3 regions of the Terrabacter carboxydivorans genome follow, and region 1 is predicted to be linked to each of the others. Evidence: riboswitches for the same ligand, from Rfam matches in the RefSeq annotation. Region 1 holds a riboswitch; each other region holds the start of a gene.

Region 1 (7,829 bases):
GAGGCTCGGCACATGCCGAAGATCTCACTGTCCGGGCCGGCCGAGCTGCTGACCATCATCCCCTTCCACCTGGGCTTCCAGCCCGAGCGCAGTGTCGTCGTGGTCTGCTTCCACGGCAAACGGCTCGGTCTCGTGGCCCGCCTCGACGTCATCGACCCGTCACTCGCCTTCGAGGCAGCCGCACAGACCCTGCCGACCCTGCTGCAGGGCTCGCCCTCGTCCGTGGCCATCGTCGGGTTCGAGGACATCCCCGACGAGTCCCTGCCCCTGCTCGAGGCCCTCGCCGACGGCGTCGAGGCAGAGCGGGTCGTCGTCAGGGAGCGTCTCGTCCTGCGCGGCGGGCGTTGGCGGTCCGTCGGCTGCGACTGCTGCCCCGACGAGGGCTGGCTGCTCCCGGAGCAGGCCGAGGTCCCTGCGGTCGCAAGCTACGTGGCTCTCGGCCACGCGGTGCTCCCGGACCGCGACGAGCTCGCCCGTCTCGTCGAGCCACTGGAGCCGACGGAGCCGCGTCACGACCTGGCCGTGACCGCCATCGAGGACTGGCAGCGCCGCTACCGGGCGGCGGGAGGGGCCATCTGCGACGAGCCTGCCTCGTCCGGACGTCGACGAGGCTCTCGCCGGTCGAAGGTGGCCGGGTCGGAGCTCGGCCTGCTCGACGGCGGGGATCCGAGCCCGCGCCAGTTCCTCGTCAACGATGCGCTCGTCGCCTGGGGCGGCGTGCTGGGTGGTGACGTCGAGGGCTACGGCATGGAGCACTGGCTGCCCTCGCTCGTCGGCCCCCTGCGCGACGTCGAGTTCCGCGACGCCCTCATCGGCTGGTTGTGCCCGGGCACGGTGCCGCTCGACACGTTCCCCGAGGAGCTCGTCGTCATGCTCGACGTGCTCCTCGGTCCCCACCTGCGGCTCGCCTCCGGGTCCGACGGCGCCGGACGTCCGGGTGCCGACGGATCGGGCAGGGACACGGAGGTCGGGGACGACATCGCCTCCCGCCTGTCGGCGTCGGACCGCGAGGCGCTGCGGGCTCTGCACGCCCTGCTCGACCTCGGCCCGGACGCGCTGGAGGCGCTCGACGGCGACGACCCGCGCGACACCGCCGAACTCAGCGAGCTCGCGCGGCTCGCCGGGTCGGGCATCGCTCCCGACGACTGGGAGGGCATCGACGACGGGCACGAACAGGAGACGGGCGAGGGCTGGGACGACTGGGAGGCGGCAGCGGTCCCGCGCGTGGTGCTCGGGCGTCTGGAGCAGGTCTGCCGGCTCACGCCGGCGGCCCACGCGGCGCCGGTGCTCTCCGTCGTGGCGTCGGTCGCGTGGTGGTGCGGGGACGGGGCCCGCGCCGGAGTCGCCGTCGACCAGGCGCTCGAGCTCGAGCCGGAGCACCGGCTGAGCCGCCTCGTGCGCCGGTCCCTCGACCACGGTGTCCGACCGTCGCGCTGCGCCTGAGCGCCGACAGGGCCACCGGAGGCCGTCGGAGGCTGTTTGGAACCCGGGCCATCACGGACGCCGTACGGAGCGGGCGGGTCGACCCACGTGTCCGCCAGGTGGGAGGAGTCGAGAGCCCCGACGAGCAACCTCGGGCGTCCATGTCGTGGACCGGTCGATCTCCTCCGGTCGGCTCCTCGCGTATGGTTGTGGCAGGTCACGAGTACCAGCGACAAGCCCCGGCTCGCTGGTCGGCAACCCTCCTTCGCGGTGGGGTGCCCCGGGTGAGGACCAGGCCACACCCGTCCCGGGTGCGTGCAAGCGCGAGGACCGAGGAGTACCCCGATGACCGTCACCCACCGGAAGCAGAGCACGCGTGTGTCGCCCGCGCGCCACGCGGCCGATGGCTCACCAGCCCGCGACGGGTTCGGCCCGGCCACCCGGACGCCGTCCGGCGTCGACCCGTCAGGTGCACCGTCCGGACGGGCCGGCGCAGAGGCCCACGTCGACGGTCCGGCCGACCCGCCGCGACGGGTGTCGGACGGCGCCTGGCGTGAGGGCGACCCGGTGGGCGGACGCCAGTTCGTCCACATCGGTGACGTCGAGCTCGAGCGGGGCGGCGTGCTGCCCGACGTCCGGATCGCCTACGAGACGTGGGGCCGGCTCAACGAGGCCGGCGACAACGTCGTCCTCGTCGAGCACGCCCTGACCGGTGACAGCCACGTCGTGGGCGAGGCCGGCCCCGGCCACGCGTCGCCGGGGTGGTGGAACTCCCTCGTGGCGTCCGGCGGTCCGGTCGACCCCGACGAGTGGTTCGTCATCGCCTCCAACGTCCTCGGCGGCTGCCAGGGGAGCACCGGCCCGTCGAGCCCGGCCCCCGACGGCCAGCCGTGGGGGAGCCGCTTTCCCTACGTCACCGTCCGCGACCAGGTAGCGGCCGAGCGTCTGCTGCTCGACCGGCTGGGGATCGCCAGAGTGGCCGCCGTGGTCGGCGGGTCCATGGGCGGCATGCGTGCCATCGAGTGGGCGGTCACCCATCCTGACGACGTCGACCGCTGCATCGTGCTCGCCTCGACGCCGAGCGCCACGGCAGACCAGATCGCCTGGTGCCAGCCGCAGCTGCTCGCCATCCGGCAGGACCCCGACTTCGCCGGCGGCGACTACTACGCCGGTGACCGCCGTCCGGACGCCGGCCTCGGCCTCGCGCGCCGCATCGCCCACATCACCTACCGGACCGAGAGCGAGCTCGACGAGCGCTTCGGTCGCGCTGCGCAGCTGGGCGAGGACCCGCTCCGAGCGGGGGACCGGGGGCGCTTCGCCGTCGAGTCCTACCTCGACCACCACGCAGGCAAGCTGGCCCGCCGCTTCGACGCGAACTCCTACGTCGTGCTGACCGAGGCGATGAACTCCCACGACGTCGGTCGCGACCGCGGCGGGGTGCAGCAGGCGCTCAGCCGGGTCCGTGCCGACTGCACCGTCGTCTCCGTCGACACCGACCGGCTCTACCCGCCGCGTCTGTCGGACGACCTGCACGCCGCGCTCCCGGTGTCGCGCCGCGCCCACATCGTGTCCGACTTCGGCCACGACGGGTTCCTCATCGAGGAGGACCAGGTGGGTCGGATCATCCGCGACGCCCTGGAGCGTGGCCGCGGCTGAGCCCTGCTGCGGGGCGGGGCGGTTCGTCGACCCGGATGCTGCGACCGAGCCCTTCGCGGGCCGGCCGGCAGGACCGTCCGGGGGTGTGACGAAGCACGTTCGGCACTCCCGGCGCGGGACGCGCCGGGCGCCTCGATATCGGGTACGGTGCGAGCACTGGTTGTTTCCGTCCCAAGGAGGTCCGGGAAAGTGGCCATCGTCGTTGGTTATGTCGCCACCAAGGAAGGTCGCGCGGCGCTCAAGCGAGCCGCCGAGGAGTGCGTCCTGCGTGGTGCGAAGCTCGTCGTCATCAGCTCCCACCGAGGGGGCAAGGACTTTGACGCGGACGAGGCCAGACAGTTCGAGACCGAGCTCGCCCGCGTGCAGGCCGTTCTCGAGGAGAAGGGGCTCGAGCACGAGGTGCGCCAGCTCGTCCGGGGCAACGACCCCGCCGAGGACCTCATCTCCGTCGCCGAGGAGGAGAAGGCCGACTTCATCGTCATCGGCCTGCGCCGGCGCAGCCCGGTCGGCAAGCTGATCCTCGGCTCCAACGCCCAGCGCATCCTGCTCGACGCGAGCTGCCCGGTGCTGGCGGTCAAGGGCGACTGAAAGTCCCTCTCGCGGGGGTGGGACGGGGTCTTCCGGCCCTCGTCAGGACGAGCGCGCCGTGCGCGGGTTCGACGCGCGTTCGCCCAGATGGCATCCGCCGTTTTATAATGTCGTAGTACGGGATCGCACAAGGCGCACCGAGAGATCGAAACAGGGACCGACTCCAACCGGCCAAGCCTTCCCGGCACCAACCCCCATTCTCGTTCGTTGTGATGATGCATGCCCGGAATCGGGTCGACACAACGAGACCTGCGACGAAAGGCGACTGCATCCGTGCCCAAGGCAACAACCGCTGGAGCTCCGAAGACCCTGCCGAAGGTGTTCCAGCACGAGGCGATCATGCAGCTCCTGGTCAAGGGCAGCACCAACGGCACCATCACGGGAACTGAGATCGCGCGTGCTCAGGTCGACGCCGGTCTCGACCTGAAGCAGATGAAGCCGGTCCTCACGACCCTCGAGGCCCACGACATCGAGATCGTTGTCGACGCGCCGCACGTCACCACGACGAAGAAGACCCGAACAGGGACCAAGGGAGGCACTGTGGCCACCGCACGCACCAGCACTGCCGCGGCGACGAAGTCCGCGACGCGGACGACGACCGCGACCACCAAGACCGCCGCCAAGAAGACGACGACCAAGATGGCCGCCCGCGCGGCGGCTCCGGCCGCCGACGAGGCTGCCACGACCGCGACGGGAACGGCCAGGAAGGCCGCCACCAACGCCGGGGTTGCCAAGGCTGCTGCCAAGCCGGTCGCCGCGAAGAAGGCGGCGGTGAAGAAGACCGCGGCCAAGAAGGCCACCTCCGCGGACGGCGTCGACGTCGCCGGCGACGAGGCCGATGACGAGGGTCCCGACGACGCCCCGGTGGGCGAGCTCGAGGACGTCGTCGTCGAGCCGGTCGAGGCCGGCGACGACAGCGACGAGGACGCCGAGGACGGCGCGACCCCGGCTGCCGCCGCCAAGACGGAGGAGACCGAGGAGTCCGGCTTCGTCATCCGCGACGACGACGAGGACGACGCCCCGGCTCAGCAGGTCGTGACCGCCGGCGCCACCGCCGACCCCGTCAAGGACTACCTCAAGCAGATCGGCAAGGTCGCCCTCCTGAACGCCGAGCAGGAGGTCGAGCTCGCCAAGCGCATCGAGGCCGGCCTGTTCGCCGAGGAGAAGCTCAACTCCGGCGACAAGATCGACATGAAGCTCAAGCGCGAGCTGTGGTGGATCGCCCAGGACGGCAAGAAGGCCAAGAACCACCTCCTCGAGGCCAACCTGCGACTCGTCGTGTCGCTGGCCAAGCGCTACACCGGTCGCGGCATGCTCTTCCTCGACCTCATCCAGGAGGGCAACCTCGGCCTCATCCGTGCGGTCGAGAAGTTCGACTACACCAAGGGCTACAAGTTCTCGACCTACGCGACGTGGTGGATCCGCCAGGCCATCACCCGCGCCATGGCCGACCAGGCGCGCACGATCCGCATCCCGGTCCACATGGTCGAGGTCATCAACAAGCTGGCCCGCGTGCAGCGCCAGATGCTCCAGGACCTGGGCCGCGAGCCCACCCCGGAGGAGCTCGCCAAGGAGCTCGACATGACGCCCGAGAAGGTCGTTGAGGTCCAGAAGTACGGCCGCGAGCCCATCTCCCTGCACACGCCGCTCGGTGAGGACGGTGACAGCGAGTTCGGTGACCTCATCGAGGACTCCGAGGCCGTCGTCCCGGCCGACGCCGTGAGCTTCACGCTCCTGCAGGAGCAGCTGCACTCGGTCCTCGACACGCTCTCCGAGCGCGAGGCGGGCGTCGTGTCGATGCGCTTCGGCCTGACCGACGGCCAGCCGAAGACGCTCGACGAGATCGGCAAGGTCTACGGCGTGACGCGTGAGCGCATTCGTCAGATCGAGTCCAAGACGATGAGCAAGCTGCGCCACCCGAGCCGCAGCCAGGTCCTGCGCGACTACCTCGACTGAGGTCGAGCCGCAGCGTCCCGGACCATCGAAGGAGCCCACGACCGTCGGGTCGTGGGCTCCTTCGCGTCGCGCGCGCCCCGAGACGCCCGAGGGTGCCGTATGCCGTATGCCGTATGCCGTATGCCGTATGCCGTATGCCGTATGCCGTATGCCGTATGCCGTATGCCGTATGCCGTATGCCGTATGCCGTATGCCGCGTGGCGTCGAGCCCTGACCGGGCGGCCGCTCAGCGACGGCGGGACGTCAGGCGCTGGGGGAGCGAGCGCCAGAAGGAGACGCCGGTCGCGGGCCAGAAGAAGGAACGGGCTCGGGCCTGCCAGGCGCGGGTGCGCCCCACCTGGCGGCGGATCGAGCGGATGTCCTCGTGCAGCTGCGACGCCTCCTCGGGTGTCGTGCGCTCGGGTCGGTCGTAGCGCGACTTCTCCAGGGTCGAGGTGACCCGCCGCATGGCGGTCGCGTTGTCCTCGTCGAGGTGGCCGTCGCTCACGTAGCGCTCGCGCAGCTGCCGCAGGGTCACACCCTCCGGTGCCTCGATGCCGAGGTCGCCGAGGTGGCAGGTGAGCTCGTCCCACTCGGCCTCGATGAGGTCCTGCTGGGTGACGGCGGCTCGACGTCGCCGCAGTCGCACGAGCCAGGCCGTGATCGGCATCGCGAAGGCGGCGAGCAGCCCGACGAGGACGGCGACGAGCAGGACGAGGTTGCGCAGGGTCAGGAACGCTCCGAGCCGGTCGAGCACGCCCTTCTGCACCGGCGTCGCGACCGCGGTGGGGGCGGCGGTCGTCGTCGTCGCGGCCCTCGAGGGGCCTCGTGAGGCCGACTCGGTCACGCCGCGGCCGCCTCCGGTCGGTCCCGAGTCGGAGCCGAGCACGGCATACGGCGGAGGGGTGCCGGCGCGGGCTCCCGGCGTCGGCTCGAAGCGGAGCCAGCCGTAGCCCTGGAAGTAGAGCTCGGGCCAGGCGTGGGCGTCGCTGGCGCGGACGACGTAGTGCTCACCGGAGAGCTGTCCCGGCAGGAAGCCGATGGCCATGCGGGCGGGGATGCCCTGCGCCCGCGCCATCATGATCATCGCCGTCGCGAACTGCACGCAGTAGCCGCGTCGGGTCTCGTAGAAGTTCTGGATGGGCTCGAGGATGCGTCCCTGCGCGTCGCGCTTCGGCTCGCCGAGGTCGAGCGAGTAGGTGTAGCGGCTCGTGTCGCGCAGGTGGTCCTGGATCGAGATGGCCTTGTCGAGCGCGTTGCCCTGCCCGCGGGTGACCTCGTCCGACCAGCGCTGCACGAGGTCGCGCGAGCGGTCCGGGATGCTGAGGTCGTCTTCGGTGATGTCGGGGGATTCGGGCGCCCCGGCCTCGCGCAGCTGCGGGGGGGTGGGGGCGAGGTCGGCGTAGGTGACGCGGTAGCTGCTGACGGCTCGGCCGACACGCACGTCGCGGGTGACCGGGTCGATGGTCCACGGCGTGCCCTCCATCGCGACGGCCACGACGGGGTAGGGCGCGGCGATGCGCGGCGCCGCGAGGGTGTTGTCCGAGACGGTGATGACGTAGTCGCGTCGCTTCTCCTGCGGCGGCAGCGGCGGCGGGTTCTCGGGCCGGGCGCCGGTCGAGCCGGCGACGAGCCACTGGCCGCGGGAGTAGTACGACGTGGCGAGCACCCGCAGCGGGGCGCGCGTGAACGCCGTCGTCGTGTAGGTCAGGACCGGGGACTGGTCCTGGTTGTTGAGGCTGCGGGACAGGTCGAGGGTGTCGTTGAAGCCGACGGAGCCCTCGCCGCCGCTGTCGCCGGAGCGCCCGAGGCCCTCGGTGAGGTAGCGCGGCGGGAAGTGGGGGACCACCGCGGGGACGACGAGGGCGACGACGACCCCCACGGCGCCGAGCTTGAGCGCCCCGGCGGTGAAGGAGCGCAAGGCGTCGCGGTCGTGGGCCGCCTCGTCGATCTCGCTGTGCGACGCCGCGTTGGCCGTGCTCCACCGGCCGAACTGGGCCCGCGCCGTCGTGTGCAGCATGACGAGCCACAGCGTCACGGGCACGACGAAGAACCGCAGCCCCAGGGCGTCGTTGCTGTTGATCGTCGTGATGAGGTATGCCGTCAGCAGCGGCAGCCCTGCAGCTGCCGGGCTGCGCCAGGTGGCCGCCATGGCGTCGACCGCGATCGCGACGATGGCGACCGCGATGACGAGGCAGAACGTGACGCCGTCGTTGAGCGGCGCCGGC
Region 2 (7,829 bases), on a different contig from region 1:
CCGCATCCGGCCGTACTCCATGGCGGTCAAGGAGGGCCAGCGCGAGAAGCTCGGCGTCTTCGACCTCGAGTTCGTGGCGGTCAACCACTCGATCCCCGACGCGCTCGCCGTCTTCGTGCGCACCGAGGCCGGCACTCTGCTGCACACCGGCGACTTCAAGATGGACCAGCTCCCGCTCGACGGGCGCCTGACCGACCTGCGCGCGTTCGCACGGCTCGGCGAGGAGGGGGTCGACCTCTTCCTCACCGACTCGACCAACGCCGACGTCCCGGGCTTCACCACGCCCGAGCTGGAGATCGCGCCGGCCATCGACAAGGTGTTCCGCCACGCCGAGCGCCGGATCATCGTGGCCTGCTTCAGCAGCCACGTGCACCGCGTCCAGCAGGTGCTCGACGCAGCCGAGAAGGCCGGCCGCAAGGTGGCCATGGTGGGCCGCTCCATGGTGCGCAACATGGGCATCGCCGCCGAGCTGGGCTACCTCAGGGTGCCCGACGGCATCCTCGTCGACATCAAGAAGATCGACAGCCTGCGCGACGACGAGCTCGTCCTCATCTGCACCGGCTCCCAGGGCGAGCCGATGGCGGCCCTGTCGCGCATGGCCAACCGGGAGCACCGGATCGACGTCGGTCCCGGCGACACCGTCCTGCTCGCGAGCAGCCTCATCCCCGGCAACGAGAACGCCGTCTACCGCATCATCAACGGCCTCATGCGGCTCGGCGCCAACGTCGTGCACAAGGGCAACGCCAAGGTGCACGTCTCCGGCCACGCCAGCGCGGGCGAGCTGCTCTACTGCTACAACATCGTGCGTCCCGGCAACGTCCTCCCGGTCCACGGCGAGTGGCGCCACATGTACGCCAACGCCCAGCTCGCGATGCAGTCCGGCGTGCCGGAGGAGAACGTCGTGCTGGCCGAGGACGGCGTCGTCGTCGACCTCGTCGACGGGGTGGCCCGGGTGACGGGTGTCGTCGACTGTGGCTACGTCTACGTCGACGGCAGCAGCGTGGGTGGGGCCGACGAGGCGCTGCTCAAGGACCGGCGCATCCTGCGCGACGAGGGCTTCATCACCTGTGTCGTCGTGCTCGACGCCGCCACCGGCAAGATCGCGAGCGGCCCGGAGATCACGGCCCGCGGCTTCGTCGAGGACGCCGAGATCTTCCAGCAGGTCATCCCCAAGGTCGAGCGGGCCATCGAGGAGGCCGTCGCCAAGGGCGTGCGCGACGACCAGCAGCTCCAGCAGGTCATCCGGCGCGCGGTCGGCTCGTGGGTCGGTGGCAAGATCCGCCGCCGCCCGATGATCATCCCGGTCGTGCTGCAGGCCTGAGGTGACGGTGCACGAGGTCGACGGGGGGACCGGCCGGGTCGGGGACGACAGCCCCTCGACCGACCATCCGGGGGACGGGCACGCCGTGCCGGCACCTGCGTCGCCGCCTCGGTCCACACCTCCGTCGGCACCACCGGCACCCCCGTCGGCGCGGCGCCGCCCGCCGGCCCGGCGGTGGGTCGACGTCGTCGTCGGCGTCGTCCTCGTCGGGCTCGGCGCGGTCGGTGCGCTCCGCTGGTACGACTCCACGGCATACCCCGTCGTCGTGCTCCAGACGGCAGGTCCCTTCGTCGTCGTCGGCCTCGGGCTGCTCGCCGTGGCGACCCTGCTGCTGCGGCGCTGGTGGATGCTGCTCCCGGTCGTCGCCGTGCTGGTGGCTGCGGCGACGGTCGCCGCACCGTCCTTCGAGGCGACGTCCTCGCCCAAGGCCGACCGCGACCTGACGGTCATGTCGGCCAACACGTGGATCGGCTCGGCCAACGCCGAGCAGCTGATGGATGCCGTGCGCTACCACTCGGTCGACGTGCTGGTGCTCACCGAGGCGACGCCCGCGATGATGCGCCGCCTGGACGCCGAGGGAGCCGCCGACTACTTCAACCAGCGCCAGGGCGTCGCGCGTGCCGACACCTACACCGGCACGATGGTGCTGTCGCGCTACCCGCTGTCGGTCCGCAGCCTCGGCACGGACCCGGCGGTCGAGGGCACCCGGAGCGTCCAGCCGGAGGTCGACGTCACGGCGCCCAACGGCACAATCCGCCTCAAGGTCGCCCACCCCACCGCGCCGCTCCCGGGCGACACCGCCGAGTGGCGCGCGGGCCTGCGGGACCTCCAGTCGTGGAAGGAGCGGCTCGACGGCGACGAGCTGCTCGTCATGGCGGGCGACTTCAACGCCGGCTTCGGCCATCCGGGCTTCCGCGACCTCGCCGACGGCCTCGACGACGCCCAGCGCACCGACGGTCAGGGGTGGGTGCGCACGTGGCCGTTCGCCGGCCACCGGCTGCCAGCATTCGCGGCGCTGGACCACCTGCTGAGCCGGGGCCTGACGGTCGTCGAGGCCGGACAGGTGGCGTTCAACCGGGCCGACCACGCAGCCGTGTGGGCGAGCTACCACCTGCCGCCGCGCTGAGCCTGAGCCTGAGCCCCGCCCGAGGCCGGCCCGGGGGAAGGGTCACCAGGGCCGGTCGACCTCGACGTCGCGGGGGTCGGTGCCCTCGACCGCCCAGCCGCTGCCGGTGAGCGTCCACGTCGCCGTCGTGCCCTCCTCGACGAGCGAGGCGACCGCGGCCACGAGGCGCTCGACGCCCTCGCGGGTGCTCCCGAGACCGATGCTCGCGCGGACCGCGGTCGCCGAGCGCTCGCCCCACGGGTCGTCGAGCAGCTCGTCGACGAGCAGGTGGGCGCAGAACCTGCCGTCGCGGACGCCGATGCCGTGCTCGACCGACAGGACCTGCGAGACGAGCGAGGAGTCCCAGCCCTCGATGGTGAAGGCGACGACGCCGACGCGGTCGCTGTCGTCGCCGAAGATCGAGAGGACCTCGACGCCGGGCACCTCGTCGAGCCCCGCGCGCAGCCGCTCGAGGAGGCGGCTCTCGTGCTCCTCGATGGAGTCGCGGTGCCTCGAGATCGTGGCGCACGCCGCAGCGAGGGCGATGGCGCCGATGACGTTGGGGCTGCCGCCCTCGTGACGGGCGGGCCCGGTGGCCCACGTCGTGCCGTCCTCGGTCACCGCCCGGGTGGCCCCGCCACCGAGCAGGTACGGCGTGCCGGCGTCGAGCCAGTCGGAGCGCCCGGCCAGGACACCGGCGCCGTAGGGCGCATACGTCTTGTGCCCCGAGAACGCGACGTAGTCGGCGTCCCAGCCGGCGAGGTCGATGGTGCGGTGGGCCGAGAGCTGGGCGGCGTCGACGGCGATCCGGGCGCCGTGCTCGTGCGCGAGGGCGGCGAAGCGCTCGACGGGCCACACCTCACCGGTGACGTTGGAGGCGGCAGCGATGACGACGAGGCGGTGGCGCGACGGGTGGTCGGCCAGCGCCTCCTCGAGCAGGGCGTGGGCGTCCTCGACCGTCTGCGGCACCGGGAGGCGCACCGTGCGGAAACGGCCCCATGGGAGCAGCGTCGAGTGGTGCTCGATGTCGAAGACGAAGACCGTCGTGCGGCTCGGCAGGGCCTTGCTCAGCAGCGACCACGAGTCGGTGGTCGTCCGGGTGAAGACGACCGTGTCGTCCCGTCGCGCGCCGACGAAGGCCGCGACCTCCTCGCGGGCCTGCTCGTACCAGGCGCTCGTCAGGCGCGAGGCGTAGCCGGCGCCGCGGTGCACGGAGGAGTAGGTCTCGAGGGCCCGGTCGACCGCTGCCTTGACCGTCTCGAGCGCCGGCGTCGACGCCGCGTGGTCGAGGTTGGCGTATGCCGTGTCGCCGTGGAGCGTCGGCACGCGCAGTTGCGCGCCGACGACGGTGGGCAGCGTGCGCGCCTCGGGCACGGCGTGCAGGGCGCGGGTGCGCACGGCGGGGGCGGACGAGCCGCCACAGGGCGTGGTGGCCGTCTGGGAGGCGGGGCGCGTCGAGAGGTGCGCCGAGGGACGGGTCGAAGGGTGCGTCGAAGGAAGGGCCGACATGCCAGTGCTCCTGGGTCAAGGGACCCACCCGGTGCGGGTCCGCGCTTGCCGACCTCGATCGCGCGAGCGGATCGAGGGTGGCCTGGTCGTCACCCGGAGCACCCCACCGCGGAGGAGGGTTGCTGGCCAGCGAGCCGGGGCTTGTCACTGGCACTCATGACCTGCGAAGGACCATAGGGGAGCCGGCTCGGGCGTGTCCAGACGCCAAGACCGCAGTGTCGTCATCTGAGACGAGGCGACGTCGCGGTGCGCGGGGAGCGCGCAGGTGCAGAGCGCGCCAGGGCCGCCCCTCCTCACCCGCCGCGGCGGCTGCGCCGGAGCTGGCGCACCTCCGCAAAGACGGACAGCCCCGGCTTGTCGTTCATCGTGCGCCACGCGGCGAGCCCGGCGGCGCCCATCCCGAGCCCTGCGATCAGGTAGGCGGCCGTCGCTCCGGTGTAGGTGAGCTCGAACGGGCCGACGTGCAGCGTGCGGGGGAGGGAGAGCGCCGCCTCGAACCCCGCCGCCAGCAGGGGCGCGACCGCGAGGACGAGCACGAGCACGACGCCGTCGAGCGACTGCACGAGGGCGAAGGTGCGGCCCCTGACCTCGTCCTCGACGGTGAGGCCGAGCAGGGTGTAGCCGATGACCCAGGCCACGCCGATGACCGCGCCGAGCAGTGTCGCGAGTGGGAGCGCGACGACGAGCGCGGGCACCGCCGCGAGGACGAGCAGCAGCGCTCCGGCGCTGCCGAGGGCCGCGCCGAAGATGCGCGGCCGGGAGAGTCCTGCCAGAGCCCGGGGGCCGCCGACGATGCCGATCGCCATCCCGGTGAAGACCGCGACGAAGAGCATCCCGTAGCCGGGTGCCCCTGCCCCCATGTCCGCGACGAACCGCGTGGCGAGCCCGATGACGAGCCCACCGGCGGCGAAGGCACCGAGCATGCCGGCGATGAGCCCCCGCACGAACGGCCGGTCCCGGACGACGCGCAGGCCGTCGGTCACGGTCCTCAGCACGGACTGTCCCGCGAGGGCCTCGCGCGCCGGCCGTGGTGGGAAGCGCAGCCGCCAGACGATCCACGCACTGACGAGGAACGTCGCGCCGTTGACGTACATCGCCAGGTAGATCCCCTCCGGGTCGAGCCCGGGGAGCACCGACCGCAACGGGTCGCCGACGAGCGACAGCCCCGAGAAGGCCAGGGCCGCGACGGGGGCCGTCCCGTAGCTGCCCACGAGCCCGAGCTGGTTGGCCAGCTCGAGCCGGTCCGGCGGGACGAGGTTGGGCAGGGTGGCGTCCTTGGCCGGGTTCCAGAAGAGGGACGTGCACTCGATGAGCACGATGGCGACGTACATCCACCAGAGCGTCCCCACGACGGGGATGGACACGAAGAGCGCGAAGCGCAGCAGGTCCCCGACGATCATCGTGCGGCGCCGGTCCAGCCGGTCGGCGACGACCCCGGCGAGGGGTCCGAGGAGCACGGCCGGCGCGATGCGGAGGATGAAGACGCCCGAGACGGCGAGGTACCGGCCCACCCCGCCGGCGGCCAGCTCGGCGGCCAGGGCGGTCGTCGCGAGCAGGGCGAGCCAGTCGCCGAAGCTGGAGACGGCGCCGGCGGCGAAGAGGTGGCGGAAGGGCCGGATCCGGAGCAGCTGCCGCAGTGCGGGGGCACCGGGTGTCAGGCCCGCTCCCGCGTCGGGTCCCTCGGTCGGGGATGGCCCCGTGCTCACCTCTCCAGACTAGGCCGGGCGGCATTGCGGCCGAGGTGGGTTCACCGGACCGCGGCCCGCGGCCGGCCATTCTCTGCCCCGTGGTGCGCGTGTGACGCGTGAGTTCACCGGTGCGTTGACGTACGGTGCGAGCATGGCGTCACGTCCGTCCAGCACCCAGCGCACGAGCACCTCTGCGGCGACCCGCGCCAAGGGGTCCTCGACGAGCGCCACGTCGCGCCCTCCGGCAGCCCGGTCCACCCGGCCGGCGCAGCGCAAGCCCGCCACCCGCAAGCCGGCGGCCAAGGGCGGGTCACGGACGCCGTCCAGGGCTCGCGGCGGGGGGCTGCCCTTCCCGCTGGGTGCCGTGCGCAACACGTGGATGGGTGTCTCGCACATGGCCGGGGGAGCGGTGCGCCGCGTCGGCCACAGCGCCGCCGACCTCGAGCCCGAGCACAAGCGCGACGGCATCGGCTTCTCCCTCCTCGCGCTCGCGGTCGTCGTCGCCGCCCGCGAGTGGTGGGGGGTCTCGGGCACCTTCGGCCAGGTCGTGCACGCGGTCTTCGCCGGCACCTTCGGTCGCGTCGCGTATGCCGTCCCGCTCGTCCTGCTCGCCCTCGGCCTGCGCATGCTCCGCGCGCCCCAGGACGACGCCGCCACCAACCGCATCGTCGTCGGCACCATCGCGCTCACCTTCGCCGCGTGCGGCCTGTCGCACCTCGCCGACGGCATCCCCAACCCACCCGACGGCGCCGACGGCATGCGTGCCGCCGGCGGCATCCTCGGCTTCCTCGCCTCGAGCCCGCTCGCCGCTGCGGTCTCGACCTACGGCGCGCTCGTGATCCTCATCCTGCTCGGGCTCTTCGGCCTGCTCGTCATCACCGCCACTCCGGTCAACATGATCCCGACCCGAATGCGCCAGCTGAGGGCCCTCGTCATCGACCGCGGCCACGACGACCACGACCACGAGGCCGATGAGCCGGACGACGCCCCGGCCGCCGCCGTCAGGCGCGCCCGCCGCAAGCCAGTCGACCTCGCCGACCGCGACGGTGACGAGGCGTTCCGCCAGGCCGCGCAGCGGGCGATGGAGGACGAGGCCGGCTCGCGCCCGCGTCCGGGGGAGAAGCGTCCGACGCCCCCCGGCCTCGTCGTGCCGCGTCCCGGCGGCGAGAAGGCCGAGAAGGTCATCGACGCCACCGACCCGAAGACCCTGGGGGCACCCGACACGAGCAAGGTCGGGCCCAAGGCCGAGCTCATCCCGCCGCCCATGTCCGAGCTCCCCGCACGGGTCGAGCAGCTGAGCCTCGGCGGCGACATCACCTACCGCCTGCCCGACCCCGCGATGCTGACGCCCGGCCCGGCGCACAAGACGCGCAGCGAGGCCAACGACCGCGTGGTCGAGTCGCTGACCGGCGTCTTCGACCAGTTCGACATCGACGCCGCCGTCACCGGGTTCACCCGCGGTCCGACGGTCACGCGCTACGAGGTCGAGCTCGGCTCGGGCACCAAGGTCGAGCGCGTCACCGCGCTGTCGAAGAACATCGCGTATGCCGTGGCCTCGGCCGACGTGCGCATCCTCAGCCCCATCCCGGGCAAGTCCGCGATCGGCATCGAGATCCCCAACCTCGACCGTGAGAACGTCTCGCTCGGGGACGTGCTGCGCAGCCACACCGCCCGTGCCAACGAGCACCCGATGGTCATGGGCGTCGGCAAGGACGTCGAGGGCGCCTACGTCATCGCCAACCTCGCGAAGATGCCCCACCTGCTCGTCGCCGGCGCCACCGGCTCGGGCAAGTCCAGCTTCGTCAACTCGATGATCACCTCGATCCTCATGCGCTCGACGCCCGAGGAGGTGCGCCTCATCCTCGTGGACCCGAAGCGTGTCGAGCTCACGGCATACGAAGGCATCCCGCACCTCATCACGCCGATCATCACCAACCCCAAGAAGGCCGCCGAGGCGCTCGCGTGGGTCGTCAAGGAGATGGACCAGCGCTACGACGACCTCGCGGCGTTCGGCTTCAAGCACGTCGACGACTTCAACAAGGCGGTCCGCGCGGGCAAGGTCAAGCCGCTGCCCGGCTCCGAGCGCCAGATCACGACCTACCCCTACCTGCTCGTCGTCGTCGACGAGCTCGCCGACCTCATGATGGTCGCCCCGCGCGACGTCGAGGAGTCGGTCGTGCGCATCACGCAGCTCGCGCGCGCCGCC
Region 3 (7,829 bases), on a different contig from region 1:
GGAGTTCCAGAAGGCCGCCCGCGCGCCGAGGAGCCGCAGCGCCTCGACCTGGTCGTGCATCAGGGCGATGAGCGGCGAGACGACGACGCCGACGCCGGGCCGCACGAGTGCGGGCAGCTGGTAGCAGAGCGACTTGCCGCCACCGGTCGGCATGAGGACGACGGTGTCGTGACCCGCCACGACGCGGTCGACGATGGCCTGCTGCGAGCCGCGGAACGAGCTGAAACCGAAGACGTCGTGCAGCACGCGGCGGGCGGCCCCGTCGTCGTGCGGCGGCCCGTCCGTCGGGGCGGGTGCCTCGCCCGTCACCCCGGCATCGACGACCTCGTGCTCGGACCCGACCAGCTGCTTCTCCATGACCCGGCGAGCGTACCCGTCGCCGCCGACCCGCCTCAGGCCAGACGCTGCGTGACCGTGTGCGTGCCGGCTTCCGGGTCGTGCACGACGGTCGTCGACGCGCCCTGCACGAGCGCCAGGTAGGGCGCGACGTGCCCGCACTCGACGTCCGCGAGGATCGGCACGCCGAGCATCCCGAGCGCGTCGCGCACCGCGTCGTGCTGCGTGAACCCGTCGCGCCCCGGCGCGGCAGTCCGGGAGACGAGCACGCCCGTAGCCGCGTCGAAGAAGCCGTGCAGGCGCATCGCGTGCAGCGTGCGGCAGATGTCGTACGACGCCCACTCGCAGACGTCGAGCACGATGACGAGGCCCTCCGGGGCATGCTGTGCCGCAAAGGCGTTCGTGTCACCGAAGCGCCCGCCGGCGAGGAGCCCGACCGTCTCGACGCAGCCCCCGACGACGCGCCCGGTCAGCGTCACCGGCTCACCCTCCTGGCCCGGGTCGATGCGGGTCCACGTGCCGCGACCGTCGAGGGTCATCCGCGAGACCGTCGGGTCGGCGGCGTAGTCGTCCCACCCGCCCGAGCGGAAGCGGCCGGGGGAGTGTTGCGCCAGCTCGCCACCCGCCGGGGTCGAGGCCACGTCGACCCAGTGGAGGATGCCGTCGGGCACGGCGTACGGGGTGTCCATGAGGTTCTGCCCGTGGATCGTCGCGATGCCGGTGCTCAGGGTGAGCGGCGTCAGCCAGGTCGAGGTGTCCGAGAAGCCGACGCACCACGTGGGCTCGGACGCTGCGACGGCGTCGAGGTCGAGCAGGTCGAGCAGGTCGATGCCGGTCTCGCCACCCCAGGGCGGCACGACGGCCCGGACCGTCGGGTCGAGCAGCATCCCCATCAGCTCCTCCGCCCGCGCCTCACGCGGCCCGCTGACGTGGGAGGGCGCGTGGTTGAGCTCGCCCACGACGACCTCGAAGCCGCGGTCGCGCAGGCACGACACGGCATACGTGAACCGCCCCCAGAGGGCGTCGCCCACACCGGAGCTCGGCGAGGTCACGCCGATCCGGTCACCGGGGCGGAGAGGGGCGGGGTAGCGGATCGGCATGGCTGTCATGGTGCCAGCCATGCCGATCCGTCTCATCCGGGTTTCGCCGACGGCGCCCGGCTCACCCCTTGGCTGCGGTGAACCCCTGCTCGAGGTCGGCGAGGATGTCGTCGATGTGCTCGATGCCGACCGAGAGGCGCACGAGACCGGGCGTCACCCCGGCCGCGACGCGGTCCTCCTCGGGTCCCTGCGAGTGCGTCGTCGAGGCAGGGTGGATGACGAGCGAGCGTACGTCGCCGATGTTGGCGACGTGGCTGTGCAGCGTCAGGGCCTCGACGAACTTCTTGCCCGCCTCGAGCCCGCCGGCGATCTCGAAGGACAGCACCGCGCCGGCGCCCCGGGGGGCGTACTTCTGGGCGAGCGCGTGCGACGGGCTCTCGGGCAGGGAGGCCCAGACGACCCGCTCGACCTGCGCATGGTCCGAGAGGAACGCGGCGACCCTGGCGGCGTTGTCGAGGTGGCGCTCGATGCGCAGCGACAGCGTCTCGAGTCCCTGCGCGATGAGGAAGGCGTTGAACGGCGAGGCCGACGGGCCCAGGTCGCGCAGCAGCTGCACGCGCGCCTTGAGGATGTAGGCCAGGTTGGCCCCGAGGGGGCTGCCGACGCCGAGGTCACGCGCGAAGACGAGGCCGTGGTAGCTCTCCTCGGGCGTGTTGTAGTTGGGGAACTTCTCCGGGTCGGCGGCGTAGTCGAAGCGCCCCGCGTCGACGATGACGCCGGCGATCGACGTGCCGTGGCCGCCGAGGTACTTCGTCGCCGAGTGCACGACGACGTCGGCGCCCCACTCGATGGGACGGATGACGTAGGGCGTGGCGATGGTGTTGTCGACGACGAGCGGCACCCCGTGCTCGTGCGCGAGCGCGGCGACCGCCTCGATGTCGAGGACCTCCGCCTTGGGGTTGGCGATGGTCTCGCCGAAGAAGGCCTTGGTGTTCGGCCGGACCGCCGCGCGCCAGGACTCGACCGAGGTCGGGTCCTCGACGAAGCTCACCTCGATGCCGAGCTTGGGGAAGGTGAACTTCAGCAGGTTGACGGTGCCGCCGTAGAGGCTCGGGGACGCGACGATGTGGTCGCCGGCCTCGGCGATGTTGAGCAGCGCGAGGGTCGTCGCCGACTGGCCCGAGGCGACGAGGAGCGCGCCGACGCCACCCTCGAGCGCGGCGATGCGCTGCTCGACGACGTCGGTCGTCGGGTTCATGATCCGCGTGTAGATGTTGCCGAACTCCTTGAGCCCGAACAGGTTTGCGGCATGGTCGGTGTTGTCGAAGACGTAGCTCGTCGTCTGGTAGATCGGCAGCGCGCGTGCTCCGGTGGTGCCGTCGGCGCTCTGTCCGGCGTGGATCTGCTTGGTCTCGAAGGACCAGCTGGGCTCGGTCATCGGTCTGCTCTTCCTGGGTCGTGTCGATGACCGGGGGTCCGTCCGGTGGCGGACCTGGTGCACCGACGGGTCGGTGCGGGAGAGAGTCTCTCCGCGCTTGCCCGAGCGCCTGGTGGCGTCGACGGGCCAGGTCTTCACCCGGGGCACCCCACCGCGGTTGGAGGGTTGCCGGCCAGCGAGCCGGGGCTTGTCGCTGGCGCTCATGACCTACCGGGGAGTGTACGTATGCGTGTCCGTCCTCCGGGAGCGGCTGTCCTCATCGTGGACGCCACGTCTCACTCGACAGGCCGCGGCGAGCGGTATGGCGGGGGCGTGGACGTGCTCGTCGTGGCGTCGATCACTAGGACGTCCTACTAATCCGAACTCGTGAGTAGGATCGCGCCGTGAGCACGAATGCCGACTTCGACCTGTTCCGGACCAGCGAGGACCACGAGGCCCTGAGGGAGGCCGTCCGCGCAGTCGCGGAGGACAAGATCGCCCCCTTCGCCGCGGCCGTCGACGCCGAGGCCCGCTACCCGCAGGAGGCCCACGACGCGCTCGTCGCCTCCGACTTCTTCGCGCCCCACGTGCCGGAGGAGTACGACGGCGTGGGAGCCGACGCCCTCGCGACGTGCATCGTCATCGAGGAGGTGGCCCGCGTCGACGCGTCCGCCTCGCTCATCCCGGCCGTCAACAAGCTGGGCTCGCTGCCGGTGATCCTCGACGGCAGCGACGAGGTCAAGGCCCGCTACCTGCCGCCGCTCGCGAAGGGCGAGACGACCTTCTCCTACGGCCTGTCCGAGCGCGAGGCGGGCTCCGACACCGCGTCGATGCGGTGCCGCGCCCGCCAGGACGGCGACGGCTGGGTGCTCTCCGGCCAGAAGTCGTGGATCACCAACGCCGGCGTCTCGGAGTACTACACCGTGCTCGCCGTCACCGACCCCGACGGACCGCGCGGCGGCAACGTCACGGCCTTCGTCGTCGAGAAGTCCGACGAGGGCTTCACCTTCGGTGAGAAGGAGCGCAAGCTCGGCATCAAGGGCAGCCCGACGCGTGAGCTGCACTTCGACAACGTCCGCCTCCCCGCCGACCGCGTCGTCGGCCAGGTCGGCGACGGCCTGAAGATCGCGCTGCGCACGCTCGACCACACGCGCGTCACCATCGGCGCCCAGGCCGTCGGGATCGCGCAGGGCGCGCTCGACCAGTCGCTCGCCTACATCAAGGAGCGCAAGCAGTTCGGCAAGCGCATCGCCGACTTCCAAGGCATCCAGTTCATGCTCGCCGACATGGCGATGGAGCTCGAGGCCGCGCGCCAGATGGTCTACGTCGCGGCTGCCAAGTCCGAGCGCGGCGACAAGGACCTCACCTTCTTCGGTGCGGCCGCCAAGTGCTACGCCTCGGACGTCGCGATGAAGGTCACGACCGACGCCGTGCAGCTCCTCGGCGGTGCCGGCTACACGAGCGACTTCCCGCTCGAGCGGATGATGCGCGACGCCAAGATCACCCAGATCTACGAGGGCACCAACCAGGTCCAGCGCCTCGTCATGGCGCGGCAGCTGCTGCGCTGACGGCCGCCGGGCTGTCGGGAGGCGGTTCCGAGGGGCAGTAGTCTGTTCCAGCCGTGTTGCGGCCCGGAGCGGACCGCGACGCCCGCCCCAGTCTCCCCACCCCGACGAGAAGGACGCCTGCGCGTGCACCCAACACCTCCGGTCAGCGTCATCATGCCGCTGCTCAACGAGGAGCGGCACCTGGAGGAGGCGGTCGGCGCCGTCGTCGCCCAGCGCTACCCCGGTGAGATCCAGATCGTGCTGGCCGTCGGCCCCGGGCACGACGACACCCTCGGGGTCGCCCGGCGCCTGGCCGACCGCGACCCGCGGATCACCGTCGTCGAGAACCCGTCCGGTCGCACCCCCGAGGCGCTCAACCTCGCCGTCGCCGCGGCGGCGCACGACATCATCGTGCGTGTCGACGGCCACGGCTTCCTCAGCGACGGCTACATCGAGCACGCCGTGGGCGTCCTCGAGGAGACCGGCGCGGCCAACGTCGGTGGAGTCATGCTCGCGCGGGGCGTGACGGACACCGAGCGGGCCGTGGCCGTGGCGATGACCTCACCCCTCGGCGTGGGTGGCGCACGCTTCCACACCGGTGGCGAGCCGGGTCCCGCCGACACCGTGTACCTCGGGGTCTTCCGCCGGAAGTGGCTCGAGGCGGCGGGCGGCTACGACCCGAGGTTCACCCGCGCCCAGGACTGGGAGCTGAACTACCGCATCCGTCAGGCCGGTGGTGTCGTCTGGTTCGACCCCGAGCTGACCGTGGAGTACCGCCCGCGACCCGACCTGCGCGCCCTCGGCCGGCAGTACCGCGACTACGGCCGCTGGCGTCGCGTCGTCGCGGCCCGTCACAAGGGGTCGATCAACGCCCGCTACCTCGCCCCGCCCACGGCCCTGGTCGCCGTCGCGGCAGGGCTCGTCGGCGGACTCGTGTGGCGGCCGCTCTGGGCCGTCCCGGCTGCCTACGCGGCCGGCATCGGCATCGGGGGAGCAGCCATCGCCAGGCGCGAGGGTCCGGCGGTGGCGCTGCGCGTGCCCGGCGTCCTGGCGACCATGCACATGAGCTGGGGCTGGGGTTTCCTCACCAGCAGGCCGGACCAGTTGGTCCCCGAAGGAGACGAGTCGTGATGCTCGAGCGCATGTCCCGGATCTGGGCGCAGAGGGCGATCCTGCAGACCCTGGTCCAACGCGACCTCCGCGTGCGCTACGCCCGGAGCTGGCTCGGCTACCTGTGGACGATCATCGACCCGCTGGCGATGGCCCTCATCTACTTCGTCGTGTTCGCGGTGATCTTCCAGCGCAAGGACGCGGGACACCAGCCGTACTTCCTCTTCCTGCTCGTCGGCCTCCTGCCGTGGCAGTGGTTCAACGCCTCGATCAACGAGACGGCGCGCTCGCTCATCTCCGAGGCCAAGCTGGTCCGGTCCACGAACCTGCCCCGCGAGCTCTGGGTGGTCCGCGTGGTCATCTCGAAGGGCATCGAGTTCCTGCTCTCCCTGCCCGTGCTCTTCGCCTTCGTGGTCGTCTACGTCATCACGGGCGAGACGAAGCTCAACTGGCGCCTCGTGCTGTTCCCGGTGGCTCTCGTGCTGCAGTTCATCTTCCAGACGGGCATCGGGCTGCTCCTCGCCCCCGCGACCGTGCTCGCCGACGACACCATCCGCGTCGTCCGGATCGTGCTGCGGATGCTCTTCTACGGCACCCCGATCATCTACACGCTCGACAAGGCGCCGCACTGGCTGCAGACCGCCCTGTGGTTCAACCCCATGAGCGGCATCCTCGAGTTCTACCGGGCCGGGTTCTTCCCGCAACCGCTGAAGCTCGCCCCGCTCGTGGTGGGAGCGGTCATGTCGGTCGGGTTCCTCGTGTGGGGTGCCTTCTCGTTCGCACGCATGGAGCGTGCCGTCCTGAAGGAGATCTGATGGGGTCCTTCGCCGGTCAGGAGCCGGGCGCGTCGAGCACCCGCGACGTCATCACGGCCGACGGTCTCGGCATCGAGTTCTACCGGTCACGTCGCCGCAAGCTCTCGCTGCGCGAGATGGTCCTGCGCCGTGAGAACACCGCGCCCAAGGAGACCTTCTGGGGGCTCAAGGACATATCCTTCCGCGTCGGTCCGGGGGAGGCCGTCGGGCTCGTCGGCTCCAACGGCGGCGGGAAGAGCACGCTGCTCAAGATGATCGCCGGCGTCCTGCTGCCCGACGAGGGCACGGTGAAGGTCAACGGCGGGGTGGCGCCCCTCATCGAGCTGACCGGAGGCTTCCTCGGCGAGCTCTCCGCCCGTGACAACGTCATGCTGACGGCGGGCCTGCACGGCCTGAGCAAGCAGGAGATCACGGAGCGCTTCGACGAGATCGTCGACTTCGCCGGCCCCCAGGTCCGGGCTGGCATCGACATGCCGTTCCGCCACTTCTCCTCCGGCATGCAGGTGCGGCTCGGCTTCGCCCTGATCACGACGCTCGACGAGCCCATCGTGCTCGTGGACGAGGTGCTCGCCGTCGGCGACAAGGACTTCCGCGAGAAGTGCTACCAGCGCATGGAGTCGTTGCTCGCGGAGGGCCGCACGCTCTTCCTCGTGTCGCACTCCGAGCCCGACCTGCGCCGTTTCTGCACCCGCGGGCTCTACCTCAAGGGCGGCCGGCTCGAGGCCGACGGGTCGATGGACGAGATCCTCGAGCTCTACAACGCCAAGCCGGCCTGACCGGCCGCTCGATCGGGCGGAGCGGCGGCCCTCCGGGTCAGGGCGTGCCCGCGGCCCGGATGGCCCGGTCCAGCACGTCCGGCTCCACGGCCGTGACGAGGTCGGTGGTGGCCCAGGAGGGCAGCGTCTCTCCTGACGCCTCGAGCGCGAGCGCGCATCCTCGGTCCCGCAGGGCCGTCAGGGTCGTGACGGCATCGTCGTCGAGCGGCTGGTGGCCGCGGACCTCGACGTAGGCCACGTCGGTCGTGGCGAGCGCCCAGGCCAGGTCGGCCGGCACCTCGGCCACGAGGCCGAGCGCCGGCACCAGTCCGTCCTCGCGGTAGGCGCGGGCGCGCTCCCAGCCGCGGGACGCCGAGGCCGAGCCGGGGAAGACGAGCACGTCGACGCCGCGGCGTCCGAGGCCCGCGAAGGTGCGCTCGACGGAGGCCTCGACCGCGAGCTCGTCGGCGACGGACGAGCCCTCCTCGAGGGTGCGCGGTGCCACGCGCGAGATGATGCCGAACCGCTTGACGAGGGCAGGCTCGGCGCACGCCTGGAGCAGCTCCTCGCTGCGACCGTCGCCGCGACCGACCTCGATGTGGGTCACCCCGCGCTCGATGGCCTCGGCGATGAGCGTGCGCAGCCTCTCGGCACGCTCGGCGGGCCGCTCGTCCCGCGTCGCGACGTCGAAGTTGCGGGCGGACAGGACGACGCGCGAGAGTCGCCCGGCGTCGGTGCGGACGGCTGTGACCCTCGCCCCGGCCCGGTCGACCCGGTCGACGAGACGCGTCATCAGCGCGGGCCAGGGC

The links. Region 1 has a riboswitch for S-adenosylmethionine ahead of metX (homoserine O-acetyltransferase MetX). Riboswitches for the same ligand answer to the same signal wherever they lie in the genome.
Region 2: another riboswitch for S-adenosylmethionine. It lies ahead of ABD297_RS05520 (aminotransferase class V-fold PLP-dependent enzyme); the one in region 1 lies ahead of metX (homoserine O-acetyltransferase MetX).
Region 3: another riboswitch for S-adenosylmethionine. It lies ahead of ABD297_RS13795 (bifunctional o-acetylhomoserine/o-acetylserine sulfhydrylase); the one in region 1 lies ahead of metX (homoserine O-acetyltransferase MetX).

What each region holds. Positions count from the first base shown of each region.
Region 1 covers NZ_BAAARE010000006.1:160,949-168,777, forward strand. Annotated here, with positions in the region: gene ABD297_RS08320 (DUF4192 domain-containing protein) at 13-1,443, shown strand; SAM riboswitch class IV at 1,638-1,752, shown strand; gene metX (homoserine O-acetyltransferase MetX) at 1,768-3,078, shown strand; gene ABD297_RS08330 (universal stress protein) at 3,268-3,666, shown strand; gene ABD297_RS08335 (RNA polymerase sigma factor) at 3,985-5,622, shown strand; gene ABD297_RS08340 (transglutaminase TgpA family protein) at 5,849-7,829, opposite strand, start outside.
Region 2 covers NZ_BAAARE010000004.1:67,408-75,236, reverse strand. Annotated here, with positions in the region: gene ABD297_RS05530 (ribonuclease J) at 1-1,321, shown strand, start outside; gene ABD297_RS05525 (endonuclease/exonuclease/phosphatase family protein) at 1,407-2,447, shown strand; gene ABD297_RS05520 (aminotransferase class V-fold PLP-dependent enzyme) at 2,490-3,935, opposite strand; SAM riboswitch class IV at 3,972-4,097, opposite strand; gene ABD297_RS05515 (MFS transporter) at 4,229-5,641, opposite strand; gene ABD297_RS05510 (FtsK/SpoIIIE family DNA translocase) at 5,775-7,829, shown strand, end outside.
Region 3 covers NZ_BAAARE010000011.1:156,234-164,062, reverse strand. Annotated here, with positions in the region: gene recQ (DNA helicase RecQ) at 1-357, opposite strand, end outside; gene ABD297_RS13800 (LD-carboxypeptidase) at 393-1,445, opposite strand; gene ABD297_RS13795 (bifunctional o-acetylhomoserine/o-acetylserine sulfhydrylase) at 1,498-2,814, opposite strand; SAM riboswitch class IV at 2,903-3,022, opposite strand; gene ABD297_RS13790 (acyl-CoA dehydrogenase family protein) at 3,198-4,361, shown strand; gene ABD297_RS13785 (glycosyltransferase family 2 protein) at 4,515-5,471, shown strand; gene ABD297_RS13780 (ABC transporter permease) at 5,471-6,265, shown strand; gene ABD297_RS13775 (ABC transporter ATP-binding protein) at 6,265-7,041, shown strand; gene ABD297_RS13770 (cytidylyltransferase domain-containing protein) at 7,079-7,829, opposite strand, start outside.